One region of the Streptomyces sp. NPDC051214 genome, then DNA from elsewhere that is predicted to be linked to it. Evidence: riboswitches for the same ligand, from Rfam matches in the RefSeq annotation. Region 1 holds a riboswitch; each other region holds the start of a gene.
What was found. Region 1 has a riboswitch for cyclic di-AMP ahead of AB0M70_RS38605 (M23 family metallopeptidase). Riboswitches for the same ligand answer to the same signal wherever they lie in the genome.
Positions count from the first base shown of each region.

Region 2: another riboswitch for cyclic di-AMP. It lies ahead of AB0M70_RS19650 (transglycosylase family protein); the one in region 1 lies ahead of AB0M70_RS38605 (M23 family metallopeptidase).
Region 3: another riboswitch for cyclic di-AMP. It lies ahead of AB0M70_RS01115 (C40 family peptidase); the one in region 1 lies ahead of AB0M70_RS38605 (M23 family metallopeptidase).

Region 1 covers NZ_JBFBAT010000021.1:88,787-93,150, forward strand. The annotation lists gene AB0M70_RS38590 (alginate lyase family protein) at 1-335, shown strand, start outside; tRNA gene AB0M70_RS38595 (tRNA-Met) at 445-518, shown strand; gene AB0M70_RS38600 (PP2C family protein-serine/threonine phosphatase) at 674-1,810, shown strand; cyclic di-AMP (ydaO/yuaA leader) riboswitch at 2,013-2,159, shown strand; gene AB0M70_RS38605 (M23 family metallopeptidase) at 2,171-3,256, shown strand; gene AB0M70_RS38610 (aldo/keto reductase) at 3,428-4,364, shown strand, end outside.
Region 2 covers NZ_JBFBAT010000007.1:107,718-112,081, reverse strand. The annotation lists gene AB0M70_RS19665 (nucleoside triphosphate pyrophosphohydrolase) at 1-150, shown strand, start outside; gene AB0M70_RS19660 (cytochrome P450) at 256-1,584, shown strand; gene AB0M70_RS19655 (transglycosylase family protein) at 1,759-2,757, shown strand; cyclic di-AMP (ydaO/yuaA leader) riboswitch at 2,939-3,132, shown strand; gene AB0M70_RS19650 (transglycosylase family protein) at 3,136-3,843, shown strand; gene eno (phosphopyruvate hydratase) at 4,054-4,364, shown strand, end outside.
Region 3 covers NZ_JBFBAT010000001.1:230,907-235,270, reverse strand. The annotation lists gene AB0M70_RS01135 (helix-turn-helix transcriptional regulator) at 1-169, opposite strand, end outside; gene AB0M70_RS01130 (ATP-binding protein) at 440-901, shown strand; gene AB0M70_RS01125 (LysR family transcriptional regulator) at 890-1,801, opposite strand; gene AB0M70_RS01120 (DUF6328 family protein) at 1,916-2,458, opposite strand; gene AB0M70_RS01115 (C40 family peptidase) at 2,558-3,031, opposite strand; cyclic di-AMP (ydaO/yuaA leader) riboswitch at 3,035-3,226, opposite strand; gene AB0M70_RS01110 (hypothetical protein) at 3,563-3,871, opposite strand; partial or broken gene AB0M70_RS01105 (ATP-dependent Clp protease proteolytic subunit) at 3,879-4,364, opposite strand, start outside.

The DNA.
Region 1 (4,364 bases):
AGCACGCCAGCTACTCCCTCGCGGCCACCGCGCACATCGCCGAGACCGCCTGGCACCAGGGCGTCGACCTGTACGGCGAGGTCAAGGAGCGGCTGCGGGCCGCGCTGGAATTCCACTCCCGGTACCAGCTGGGCGCCAAGGCGCCGGACTGGCTGTGCGGCGGCACGGTGCGGCGCGACATGGGGCCCGACACCGAGGTCGGCCTCAACCACCTGCGGGAACGGCTGCGGCTCGCCCTGCCGGAGACGGAGAGGCTCACCCAGGAGCAGCGGCCCGAGGGGACGGACGACCTGTTCGTGGCCTGGGAGACGCTGACACACGCCGAGAACGTGTGAGCGGGGGCGACCGACCCTTCAGAAGGCTCCCTTGAAAGGCTCCGTTTCCAGGTGGTTCGTAACCGGTTCGCTTTCACTCCCCCTGATGGCGTAGAGTTGCATTCAACGGCGCGGGGTGGAGCAGCTCGGTAGCTCGCTGGGCTCATAACCCAGAGGTCGCAGGTTCAAATCCTGTCCCCGCTACTAAAGACCGAAGGCCCGGATCCAGAAATGGATCCGGGCCTTCGGTGTTTTCCGCCGACGTGAGCCCCGACGGAAGTCGCTCACCCGGTCGGCCCACACCGGTCGCCCCACGCCGCCCCTCCGGGAACCCTGAGTGAGTGGGGCAGCGAGGAGAAATCGGCGGGGGCGGCAAGCGTCCCGACGTCCGGCACGAGCGGGCGCTCGTGCGGGCTCTTCCCCTGCTGCTCATCGTCGCCGGGATCGTGTACGACGTCTCGACCCCGCCCAGGTTCACCGCCGTGCCCCTGTTCACCGCGGCCCCGCTCATCGCCGCGCCCTTCTACTCGCTGCTCAGCACCCTCCTCATCGGCGCCGCCTCCTGCTCCGCCGTGCTCGCCCTGCACTTCAAGACCAACACCACGACCGACGTCGAGGCCGTCACCGAACTGATCACGGTGGTGACCGTCGCCGTCCTCGCCGTCGTCATCAACCGCGTCGTACGCCGCAGCGACAAACAGCTCGCGTCCGCCCGCTCCATCTCCGAGGCCGCCCAGCGCGCCGTACTGCCGCAGCCGGACCCCCGTATCGGCGGTCTCGACATCGCGGCGCGGTACGAGGCGGCGGAGGCCGACGCGTTCATCGGCGGCGATCTGTACGCCGTGCAGGACACCCCGCACGGCGTCCGCGTCATCGTCGGTGACGTGCGGGGCAAGGGCATGGGCGCGGTGGCGGCCGTCGCCGTGGTGATCGGGGCGTTCCGGGAGGCCGCCGAGCAGGAGGCCACGCTGGAGGCCGTGGCGCAGCGCCTGGAGCGTGCCCTCGCGCGGGAGGGCACACGACGCGACGGGCTCGACGCCTTCGAGGGGTTCACGACCGCCGTCCTCGCGGAGATCCCGCACGGCGACGGTCTGGTGCGTCTCATCAACCGCGGGCATCCGGGCCCGCTGCTCCTGCGCGGCGACGGCCGGTTGTGCGTCCTGTCCGCCACCGAGCCCGCGCTGCCGCTCGGGATGGGCGAGCTGGGGGCCTGGCCGGACCGTGCGGACGAGACGGAGTTCCCGCCGGGGGCGATGCTGCTGCTCTACACCGACGGGCTCTGCGAGGCGCGCGACGCCCGGGGCGAGTTCTACGACCCGGCGGCGCGGCTCGGCGGCCGGATCTTCCCGGGGCCGGGTGGTCCGGACGCGCTCTTGACGACGCTCGTCGAGGAAGTGCGGCGGCACACCGGCGGCGGGGGGACCGACGACATGGCGTTGCTCGCGGTGCGGCGGCCCCTGTCACCGGCCGTGACGGAAGGACACCCCTCCGCATAACAACTGACGTACTGTCAAGGAGATGTGAAGCTCCGGTGTGTGAAGAAGTGGGGTCAACTCGCCCCGTTCCGGCCCCCGGTGTCCCGATAAGTACGGGCCATGAGCGTTAACGATCAGTCGGAACAGCTTGGAATACCGGCCTGCTGTCTATTAACGTTCGATAACGCAGCGCGGTCGTCCCAGCCGTCACTCGAGTCGGCTCCGCGCGCACGCGCCTAATCCCGAAAGGGAGCCGGGGAACCACTAATTGGGGTGAATCGGGCATCTGTGCATCCGTGCCAGATGTTCGTAGGAGACCTTCCTGCTCCGAACCCGTCAGCTAACCCGGTAGGCGAGAAGGAAGGAAAGGAGTGCGCCCCAGTGGCGTCCAACCGCCCTGCCCCCCAAGGCGTTTACGTACCGAATGACGACGATTTCGGTGGGTACGACGACAATTCCTGGGAGGAATGGAACCCCACCGAGGAGTCCATCCGTCCCGTCCGCGGCAGGCACCGCGTGCACAAGCGGGGTGGTGGCGGGCTCGCCCGCAGCTCCACGGTTCTCGGCGTAGGCGTCATCGCCGCCGTCGGCGCGGGCGGCATCGCCACCGCGCAGGACGGCAAGCCCCCGGTCTCCATCGCGATGCCGGACCTCTCGGCCGTCACGGACTCGCTGCCGGAGGCCAAGTCGCTTCCGGGCGTGGGGTCCTTGATAGCCGACGACTCGGCCGACGCGGGTTCCGCGGACAACGGCGTGGTGACCGCCGCCGCGCCCCTCAGCGCCGCCGGCCTCAGCGCCGCCGACACCGAGCAGGGCACCACGGACGCGGGCGAGGCACTGCGGGCCCGCATCATGGAGCAGGCAGAGAACCAGCAGGACCAGGCGGACGACGCGGTCCAGAAGGCCGCCGAGGAAGCCGCCGTCAAGCAGGCCGCCGAACAGGCCGCCGCCAAGCAGTCCGCGGCCGAGAAGAAGATCGCCGCCGAGAAGGCCGCCGCGAAGAAGAAGGCCGAGGCCGAGGCCAAGAAGAAGGCCGAGGCCGAGCGCCTGGCCAAGCTCGCGAAGAGCTACACCCTGCCCGTCGCCTCGTACACCCTCACCGGCACCTTCGGTCAGCCCGGCTCCATGTGGTCCTCCGGCTACCACACCGGCCTGGACTTCGCGGCTCCCACGGGCACGCCCATCAAGGCCGTCCACTCCGGCACCATCAAGGAGGCCGGCTGGGCGGGGGCGTACGGCTACCGCACGGTCCTCGAACTCGACGACGGCACCGAGGTGTGGTTCTGCCACCAGTCCTCGATGAACGTCAGCGCAGGCCAGAAGGTCACCACCGGCGAGACCATCGGCCGCGTCGGAGCCACCGGCAACGTCACCGGCGCGCACCTCCACATGGAGGTCCACCCGGGCGGCGACTCCACCGGGGTCGACCCGGCGGCGTGGCTGCGCGGCAAGGGCCAGTCGATCTGAGGCGCCGGTCCATCTGAGGCACCAGTCCATATGAGCAACCCCGGAACCCCGGCGGTCCTGGCGACAACCCCCCGACGTCAGGGCTGCCGGTTCGGCGTGCGCGGCCCCACCCGATGGAACGCACGTCCCCTTGCGCGGAATGCCGCGGTCCACGAGGGCGTTGATCTCCTCATGACTTCTCTCCGCAAGCTTGGCTCGTCCGACCTCGAGGTCTTCCCGCTCGCCCTGGGCGGCAACGTCTTCGGCTGGACGGCCGACGAGGCGCAGTCCTTCGACGTGCTGGACGCCTACACCGCCGCCGGCGGCAACTTCATCGACACCGCCGACGTCTACTCGGCCTGGGTGCCGGGCAACAAGGGCGGCGAGTCCGAGACCGTCCTCGGCAACTGGTTCGCCGCGCGCGGCAACCGCTCCGACGTCGTGCTCGCCACCAAGGTCGGCGCCCACCCCGACTTCAAGGGCCTGTCCGCGCACACCATCAAGGCCGGTGCCGAGGAGTCGCTGCGCCGCCTGCGCACCGATTACATCGACCTCTACTACACGCACTACGACGACCCGACCGTCCCGGTCGAGGAGGTCATCGCCGCGCTCGACGACCTCGTGACGTCCGGCAAGGTGCGCGCCATCGCCGCGTCCAACGTGACCCCCGAGCGGCTCCAGGAGTTCCTGGACTTCTCCGACCGCGAGGGCCTCGCCCGCTACTCGGTCCTTCAGCCGCACTACAACCTCCTCTCGCGCGACACGTACGAGGGCCAGCTGGAGCAGGTCGCCTCGCGCTCGGGCCTGGCCGCCGTCCCGTACTACGCGCTCGCCTCCGGCTTCCTGACCGGCAAGTACCGCCCGGGTACGCGGGTCGACAGCGCGCGGGCCGAGGGCGCGGGCAAGCACCTGGAGACCGAGCGTGGCCGGCGGGTGCTCGCCGCGCTCGACGAGGTCGCCGAGTCCCGTGGCGCCGAGCTCGCGACGGTCGCCCTCGCGTGGCTGGCGGCCCAGCCGACGGTGGCGGCGCCGATCGCGTCGGCCCGTACGGTCGAGCAGCTGCCCGCGCTGCTCGCGGTGGGCGAGCTCGAACTGACGGACGCCGAGGTGTCGACGCTGACGGCGGCTT
Region 2 (4,364 bases), on a different contig from region 1:
GGCTATGACCTCCTGGCCCTTGCCCTGCGCGCGGAGGCGGAGGGAGTAGACCCGGAGGCGGCCCTGCGGGCGGCGGCACGGGCTTACCGGGATGCGGTGCTGGCGGCGGAGGGTGCGGCACAGGGGAGTTCCAGCCCGTCCGGCGAGTGATGTAGAGGCCGCCCACCGAGCGAGGCAGGGGACTGATCAGCCCGTCCGGCGCTTGAGGACGAACTCGGCGGAGCCGGTGATGACGGCGCCGGATAACGTCGTCCCATGCAAGACCAGCCGCCAGCTCCCGCCGGGGACGCCCCCGCCGCCTGCCCCGCAGGGGCCCACGTGTCCGAGGCCCAAGGGCCAGCCGAGGCCCAGGGGCCAGAGCTCTTCACCTGGGAGTTCGCCACCGACCCCTACCCCGCCTACGCCTGGCTCCGCGAGCACGCGCCCGTGCACAAGACGCGGTTGCCCAGTGGGGTGGACGCGTGGCTGGTCACCCGGTACGCCGACGCCAAGCAGGCCCTCGCCGACCAGCGGCTCAGCAAGAACCCGGCCCATCACGGCGAGCCCGCGCACGCGAAGGGCAAGACCGGCATCCCCGGCGAGCGCAGCGCCAACCTCATGACGCATCTGCTCAACATCGACCCGCCGGACCACACCCGCCTGCGCCGCCTCGTCTCCAAGGCCTTCACTCCCCGCCGCGTCGCCGAGTTCGCGCCCCGCGTCCAGGAGCTGACCGACCACCTCATCGACCAGTTCGCGGAGAAGGGGGAGGCCGACCTCATCCACGACTTCGCCTTCCCGCTCCCCATCTACGCGATCTGCGACCTGCTCGGGGTGCCGCGCGAGGACCAGGACGACTTCCGGGACTGGGCGGGCATGATGATCCGGCACGGGGGAGGGCCGAGGGGCGGGGTCGCCCGGTCCGTCAAGAAGATGCGGGGCTACCTCGCCGAGCTGATCCACCGCAAGCGCCTCGAACCCGGCGACGACCTCATCTCCGGGCTCATCCGCGCCTCCGACCACGGCGAGCACCTCACGGAGAACGAGGCCGCCGCGATGGCCTTCATCCTTCTCTTCGCCGGCTTCGAGACCACCGTCAATCTCATCGGCAACGGCACATACGCCCTCCTCACCCACCCCGAGCAGCGCGAGCGGCTCCAGGAAGCGCTCGGGAACGGCGACGCCGGCCTTCTGGAGACAGGACTCGAAGAACTCCTCCGCTTCGACGGTCCCGTCGAACTCGCCACCTGGCGGTACGCCACCGAGCCGCTGACCATCGGAGGGGAGGACATCGCCGCCGGCGAACCCGTTCTCGTGGTCCTCGCCGCCGCCGATCGCGACCCCGCCCGATTCGACCGGCCGGACACGCTCGACCTCTCCCGCCGCGACAACCAACACCTCGGCTACGGCCATGGCATTCATTACTGTCTCGGCGCACCGCTGGCCAGGCTCGAAGGACAGGCCGCCCTCGCGACCCTCCTGCGCCGCCTCCCTGACCTGCGCCTTGCGGCGGAACCTGGTGATTTGAGATGGCGCGGCGGACTCATCATGCGTGGACTGCGCACGCTTCCCGTGGAGTTCACACCCGCACAGCGGAGCAAATAATCGGCGAATGAAGAGCCTCCGAAACGACGTTTAGCTGACGGTTCGTCAAGACTGTGACTTTCACGTGATCTCCGCTGCATCGACTTGTGACAAGCGTTCGACTGCCGCTACGTTCACCGACGACTCGGCATCCCGTGCCGCAGTCGTCGCTCCAGTCACGCGAAAGGCAACCGCATGCTCTCCGGCAATGGTCGTCACCGACGCCCCCGCCAGGCCCCGGCCCTGATCGTCGCGGCAGGAGTGGCGGGATCGGCCATCGCGATCCCGCTGCTCGGCGCCACCAGCGCGAGCGCGGCGGACACCGCCACATGGGACAAGCTCGCGGAGTGCGAGAGCGGCGGCTCCTGGAGCGCGGACGCGGGCAACGGTTACTACGGCGGGCTCCAGCTCTCGCAGCAGACCTGGGAGGAGTACGGCGGCCTCGACTTCGCGCCGAGCGCCGACCAGGCGAGCCGGTCCCAGCAGATCTCCGTGGCCGAGAAGGTCCTCGACGACCAGGGCCCCGACGCCTGGCCGAGCTGCGCGCCGATCGCCGGTCTCACCGAGGGCGGCGCCGCCGCCGACGTCGACCCGGGCGCCCCGATCACGACCATTCCCTCTGACGAGCCGTCGGAGTCGACCGGGTCCGGCGAGTCGTCGAAGCCGGGTGGGGCGTCGGATGAGCCCGACGCGTCGCCGAGCGAGTCGGCCGACCCCTCGGACAGCGCCGAGCCGTCCGGGAAGCCCGCCGCCGACGACGCGTCACGAGACAAGAATCACGACGAGTCGGGCAAGTCGGGTGAGTCAGATTCGGGCGAGTCGGAGGAGCCCGGCGACGCGACCAAGTCCGGCGACCCGGACAAGTCCGGGCGTGACGAGGCCACTTCGCCCGCCCCCTCGCCCTCCACCGGCGACGGCGAAGGCCGCCACCGCGGCGGCAGCGCCGACGACGAGGCGTCCGAAGGCTCCGCCCGCGAGGGTTCGGGCCGGCACGCCTCACGCGGCGACGAGCGCGAGCACGACGCCACCGACGGGACGTACACGGTCCGTTCCGGGGACAGCCTCTCGGTCATCGCCGACGACCTGGAGGTGGAGGGCGGGTGGACCGAGCTGTACGCCGAGAACGAGAAGTCGGTCGGCTCCGACCCCGACCTCATCCTTCCCGGTCAGAGCCTCGATTTGGGCGAAAAGTAGGGGTAGTTGGCGAGTCGCTTTGCGCTTGATGTCCCAATTGGCGCAAGTGAGACATGGGTCTCAGAAGCCCTGATCGTCTTTGAAATTCGGGCGATCGCATGTCTACGGTCGTGACCGCTCGCCACAGCGGGCCCCGCCGGTCGGTACGCCGAGTCCTGCCAACGGCCGTTCGGGAACAGTCGTCGCGTAAGCGCCGTAGGCAGGAGCGGGGGACCCAAGGTTTGCGCCGGGCCCGGCCGTTGAACGGCCTCGCGAGAGCGAGGCGGGAGACGGACGGGAACGGCTAGGGGTTAAGTCGCACTCAGGAAGTGCGGCCGGGCAACTTCATCGGCCCGAACCCGACAGCTCACCTCGCAGGCGTCGGTGAGGGGATCACTCATGCTGTTTTCCAGCAAGGGCAAGCACCGCCGCCCGTCCAAGGCCACCCGTGTCGCCACGCTCGCCGGCGTCACCGGTGTCGCGGTCGCAGCCCCGCTGATGGCGGCCGGCCAGGCCTCCGCCGCCACGAACTCCGAGTGGGACGCCGTCGCCCAGTGCGAGTCGGGCGGCAACTGGTCGATCAATACCGGCAACGGCTACACGGGCGGCCTGCAGTTCTCGTCGTCCACCTGGGCCGCGTACGGCGGCACCAAGTACGCGCCCACCGCCGACAAGGCCTCCAAGGCCCAGCAGATCGAGATCGGCGAGAAGGTCCTCGCGGGTCAGGGCAAGGGTGCCTGGCCGAGCTGCGGCGTCGGCCTCTCGGGCGCCTCCAACGAGGGTGGCGGTGCGCAGGAGAGCGCCCCGCAGCAGACCCAGGAGCAGCCCAAGAGCCAGCCCACGCCGCAGACCGAGCAGCCGCAGCAGGCCGCTCCGAAGGCCGAGGCCGCCCCGAAGGCCGAGTCCAAGAAGACCGTCGAGACCCCGACCGGCGAGACGGTCAAGAAGGGCGACGGCGAGTACAAGGTCAAGAAGGGTGACACCCTCTCCAAGATCGCCAAGGCCGAGGACGTCAAGGGCGGCTGGCACAAGGTGTACAAGCTCAACGGCGACATCATCGAGAACGCCGACATGATCTTCCCGGGCCAGCAGCTCCACCTCAGCTAAGCGGTAGCTGCCGCCCCCCCACCCCGCCCCGGTGCGCGTATCCCCCGTACGCACCGGGGCGGGGGTATGTTTGTTCCGTTCGGAAACTTTTTGCTCTCGGTTTGTCCACAGGACGGTCGCTCGGCTGGCTCTTGTCCGGGAGCCGGTTAGGCTCGTGTCCGCGAGGCAGGCGTCTCGCGTACCCGCGTCACATCCCAGAAGGAGATGCTCGTGCCGTCCATCGACGTCGTCGTAGCCCGGGAAATCCTGGACTCCCGAGGCAACCCCACGGTCGAGGTCGAGGTCGGCCTCGACGACGGCAGCACGGGTCGTGCCGCCGTTCCGTCCGGTGCGTCCACCGGTGCTTTCGAGGCCATCGAACTCCGTGACGGTGACCCCAACCGTTACATGGGCAAGGGCGTGGAGAAGGCCGTCCTCGCCGTCATCGAGCAGATCGGCCCGGAGCTCGTCGGGTACGACGCGACCGAGCAGCGCCTGATCGACCAGGCGATGTTCGACCTCGACGCCACCGACAACAAGGG
Region 3 (4,364 bases), on a different contig from region 1:
CTACGTCGGCCGCCTTGACACTGCTACGTCCCGTCTCGATCCGGCTGACCTTCGACTGATGCCAGCCGACCCGGTCCGCCGCCTGGCCACTGGTGAGCCCGGCGTGCGTGCGCAGCGCACGCAGTTCGGCGCCGAGTTTCCGGCGGCGTACCGCGGGGCCGTACCGCATGTCCGTCTCCTTCCCGACGGAGCGTTTCTTTTCGGCCTCCCCCGGGCCGTTCAGGGGCGACAGTAGAGGAAGCGCCGACCTCGCGCCCAAATACGGTCTCTCGTAGCAGAGTTCACCGCTTTGAGCGACAGATATATGCACATCTTGGTGGATGGCCACCTCTGAGGGGTCCAAGAGTGGCAGGCTGGCGCGAAGCACCATTCCGGGACTGTCCTCGTGCCTTCGTTACGAGTCGGAGCCGAGCCCCGGTGGGAAAGGGACAGCGTCGCCATGGCAGACCTTCAGGAAGCATCCGTCACCCTGCCGAGCGATCCTGCCTCGGTCTCCGCGGCCCGGAAATACGTGGCGAGCATCTTGGCCGAGTGGGGCCTGCCGGGCGAGACCGAGGCGGCCGACACGGTCCGGCTCATCGTCTCGGAACTGGCCACGAACGCCGTCCAGCACACGAGGGGGCAGTCGCCCACCTTCCGGGTGGACATCGAGCTGGACCGCGACGAGCAACTGCGCATCGGCGTCACCGACAGCCACCCCCGCTACCCCAAGCGGCTGCCCGCCGCCGTCCAGCAGGACAACGGCCGCGGTCTGGTCATCATCCGCTGGCTGACCATGGAGTGCGGCGGCAGGCTGTCGGTCACGCCCACCCCCGAGGGCGGCAAGACGGTCTGGATCGAGCTGCCGTGGACCGCGCCCGTCCGCGGCGGGGCAGCGGCGCCCTCGTCCTCACCCCGCTGAGCGGCCGAAGGCACCCCGCAGCAGGGCCCGGAAGGTGTCCGCCGCCGGATGCGACACGTCGGTGCGGTGCACCACCGAGATCGTGCGCCGCAGGGTGCCCGGCTCCAGCGGCCTGCTCCCCACCGGGGTGGCCGCCGTCCGCGCCACCATCTCCGGTACGACGGCGACGCCGAGCCCGGCGCTGACCAGCGCGCACACCAGTGCGTAGCCCGGCGTCTCGACCAGGACCGCGGGTGTCGCGCCGGCCCGGACGAGCGCGGACTCCACGCCCCGCCGGGGTGCATGCGTCGGCGCCATGCTGACGAGCGGCTGCCCGGCGAGTGCGCTCAGGGGCAGCCGCGACGAGGAGCTCGCGAGCGCGTGGCCCGGCGAGGTCACCAGGACCAGCTCCTCGACCAGGACCGGCTCCGCACTCACGGAGGCGGGCAGCGCCACCGGATCGCCGGGCTCGTAGGTGTGCGTGAGGGCCACATCGACCTCGCCCGCCGCCACGGCCGCGACGCCGAGCGGCGGTTCATAGCCCCGTACCGTCAGTTCGACGTCCGGATGGGCGCGGCGGAACGCGGTCAGCGCGGGCGGCACCAGATGGATGCCGGCGGTGGTGAAGGTCCCCACGCGCAGCCTGCCGCCGCTCAGGCCCGCGAGCCGGGTCAGTTCGTGCCGGGCCTGCTCCATCTCGTCCAGGACCCGGCGGGCCCGCGCGAGCAGCAGCTCCCCCGCGCCGGTCAGCCGTGCCCCGCGGTGATGCCGTACCAGGAGCGCGGTGCCCGCCTCCCGTTCGAGCTTGGCCAGCTGCTGGGAGAGGGCGGGCACGGTGTAGCCGAGGCGTTCGGCGGCGCGGGTGATCGACCCGGCCTCGGAGACCGCCACCAGTGCGGCGAGCCGCGTCGGGTCGTACATGGTCTCTCCCGGCGGCATGGGGGTACACGGCTGCTCAAGGCAGACTCAGGATATGCGCGCGCTGCCTTCGTCGGCGCGGCCGGCGAGCGCCGGGCGTGCTCGGGCCGGTGCTTCTCACCGAGGATTGGACGACCTGACGTCGTCCGGGCTTTCCGATTCCTCGTCGTCACGCGCACGGCGCAGCAGAAGAGGGAGCAGCCCCCACAGGCCCGCGCACACCACCAGCGTGGCCGCGCTCGCGATGATCCCGCCGGTCCGGCCCACCGCCACGTCGACGACCAGGAGCACGGCGCCGGAGACCGCGAACACCAGGACGCCCAGACCGATGCCGGCGAGGCGGGAGGACACCCGCACGATCAGCGGCTTGGAGTGCTGCCCGAACAGCGACCTGTGCACGGCCGCCGGAGCGGTGAACAGAGCCGCGGCGAGCACGGCGAGCAGCAGGGTGGTGACGTATGTGGCGCGCTGGACCGTGTCGAGCGAGGGGAAACGCTCGGTGAAGGCGAGCGTCAGCAGGAAGGCGAAGAGGATCTGCACCCCGGCCTGCGTGACGCGCAGCTCCTGGAGGATCTCCGCGAAGTTGCGGTCGGCGCGTTCGAAGCGCGTCTCGTTGCGCGGTGGGTCGTCCGAGGCGGGAGCACTGTTGTTTTCGGCCATGGCGCACGAGTATCCGCGCCGGCGCGCCCCACGCCCGGCGGGCGCGCCGACCGGAGGGCCGGGCGGGGGCCGCCCCGCCCTCCGGCCGTTGACGGATGATCAGCGCACCCTGCCGTACGAGACGCTCTTGGTCCAGATCTTCTCGAGCCGCACCTTGGTGTTCGACTTGGGGGCGTGCCAGATCCGGCCCTTACCGGCGTAGATGCCGACGTGGTAGACGTTCCGGCCGGAGTGGAAGAAGACCAGGTCGCCGCGGACGCGCTTGGACGCGGAGACGTGCCGGGTCTTGTTGTACTGCTGTGCGGCGGTGCGTGGCAGCTTCTTGCCCGCGCGCTTGAAGGAGTACTGGGTCAGGCCCGAGCAGTCGAACCGGTGGGGTCCCGTGGCTCCGTAGCGGTACGGAGAGCCCTTCTTGGAGGCGGCGATCTTGAGCGCCTTCGTCCCGTGTGTCGCGGCCTCCGCCTCCGACGTGAGCCCCGGGGCCACGAGGGTGCCGCCTACGACGGCGAGCGTGAGGGCGGATACGGATCCGACCCTGGTGAGCAGCGACGGAACATGATTCAGCGCAGTCATGCGCAACCCTTCGTCAACCGCCTGTGAAGGATGACCTGTCGGATTCGGGCTGACAAAGTTGCCCGGCCGCGTACTGCGGCTTCACCCCAAGGGTCGTTGTCCGAACCTTCCGGACCGACCCGTCATGCCTGGGTCCTCCACTCCTGCCGATGCACCGATGTCGACCGGTCATCCGGGCGGCGGCAGGACTCGGCGTCCGCCCGGACCGCCCCGCCGCTGTGGCGGGGGCTTGTCGTCGGAGAGGATCTTGACCCGACATGGGGTCGAAAACCGAGCCGAAACGGCGTTTTGTGAGGCTACTCACGGCTGAACCGTTCGGGTGGACACGGTCGGATTCGGGAGCCGGAGAACGCGCCGGACGATCGTTCGACCAGCACCGGAACGACTAATTCCGGCCCACGCGTACTCATCTGACGCAACTGAAGACGTCTCGAAAAAGGACGAATGTCTACGCCGAATGAGGTAGCCCGTTTGGTTCGTTTGAGATCGGCCCCGGACACAACGGAGTTCGCGGCCCGGGGTGACGGGGGCTCAGGGGGCCGATGGGGGCGGCAAGGTGACCCGCCCGGCTCGCCGCTCTCCGTCGAGCACCCGCAGCGCACGGGCCAGCGTCGGTGCGTGGACGGCACTTTCGCCCCGCTGGTGCATGAGCGTCAGCGCGTCCCGCAGGGCGGTCGCGCTGCCGACCAGGGTCTGGGCGGCGCGCAGTCCTCCGTAGGTGTCAGAGGCGCGGGCGGGGTTGATCCGGCCCAGCAGGTCGACCACTTCGAGGTACCGGTCGATCAACTCGCCCTCGGCGCGGGTGAGTGCGGGCAGCGGGGGCAGTTCGGGCGGCAGCATCGGCGGCTCACCCCGCGTCCGGGGTGCGCAGTGAGGTCTTGCGGCTCGTGATGATCCCGTCCACCAGGCCGTATTCGACCGCCTCCGCCGCGTCGAAGATCTTGTCCCGCTCGATGTCGGCCGCGACGCGTCGCGCGCTCCGGCCGGTGTGCCGGACGAGCAGCCTCTCCAGTTGCGCGCGGGTGCGCAGGAGTTCGTCGGCCTGGATCGCCAGGTCGGAGGTCTGGCCGTGGACCGGCTCGGCCAACGAGGGCTGGTGGATCAGCACCCGGGCGCCGGGCAACGCGAACCGCTTGCCGGGGGTGCCCGCGGCAAGCAGGACAGCGGCCGACGACGCGGCCTGACCCAGGCAGGTCGTCTCCACGTCGCAGGTGACGAACTGGATCGTGTCGTAGATCGCGGTCATCGCGCTGAACGAGCCGCCGGGGGAGTTGATGTAGAGCGCGATGTCGCGGTCGGGCGCCAGGTGTTGAGGTGCATGAACTGCGCCATC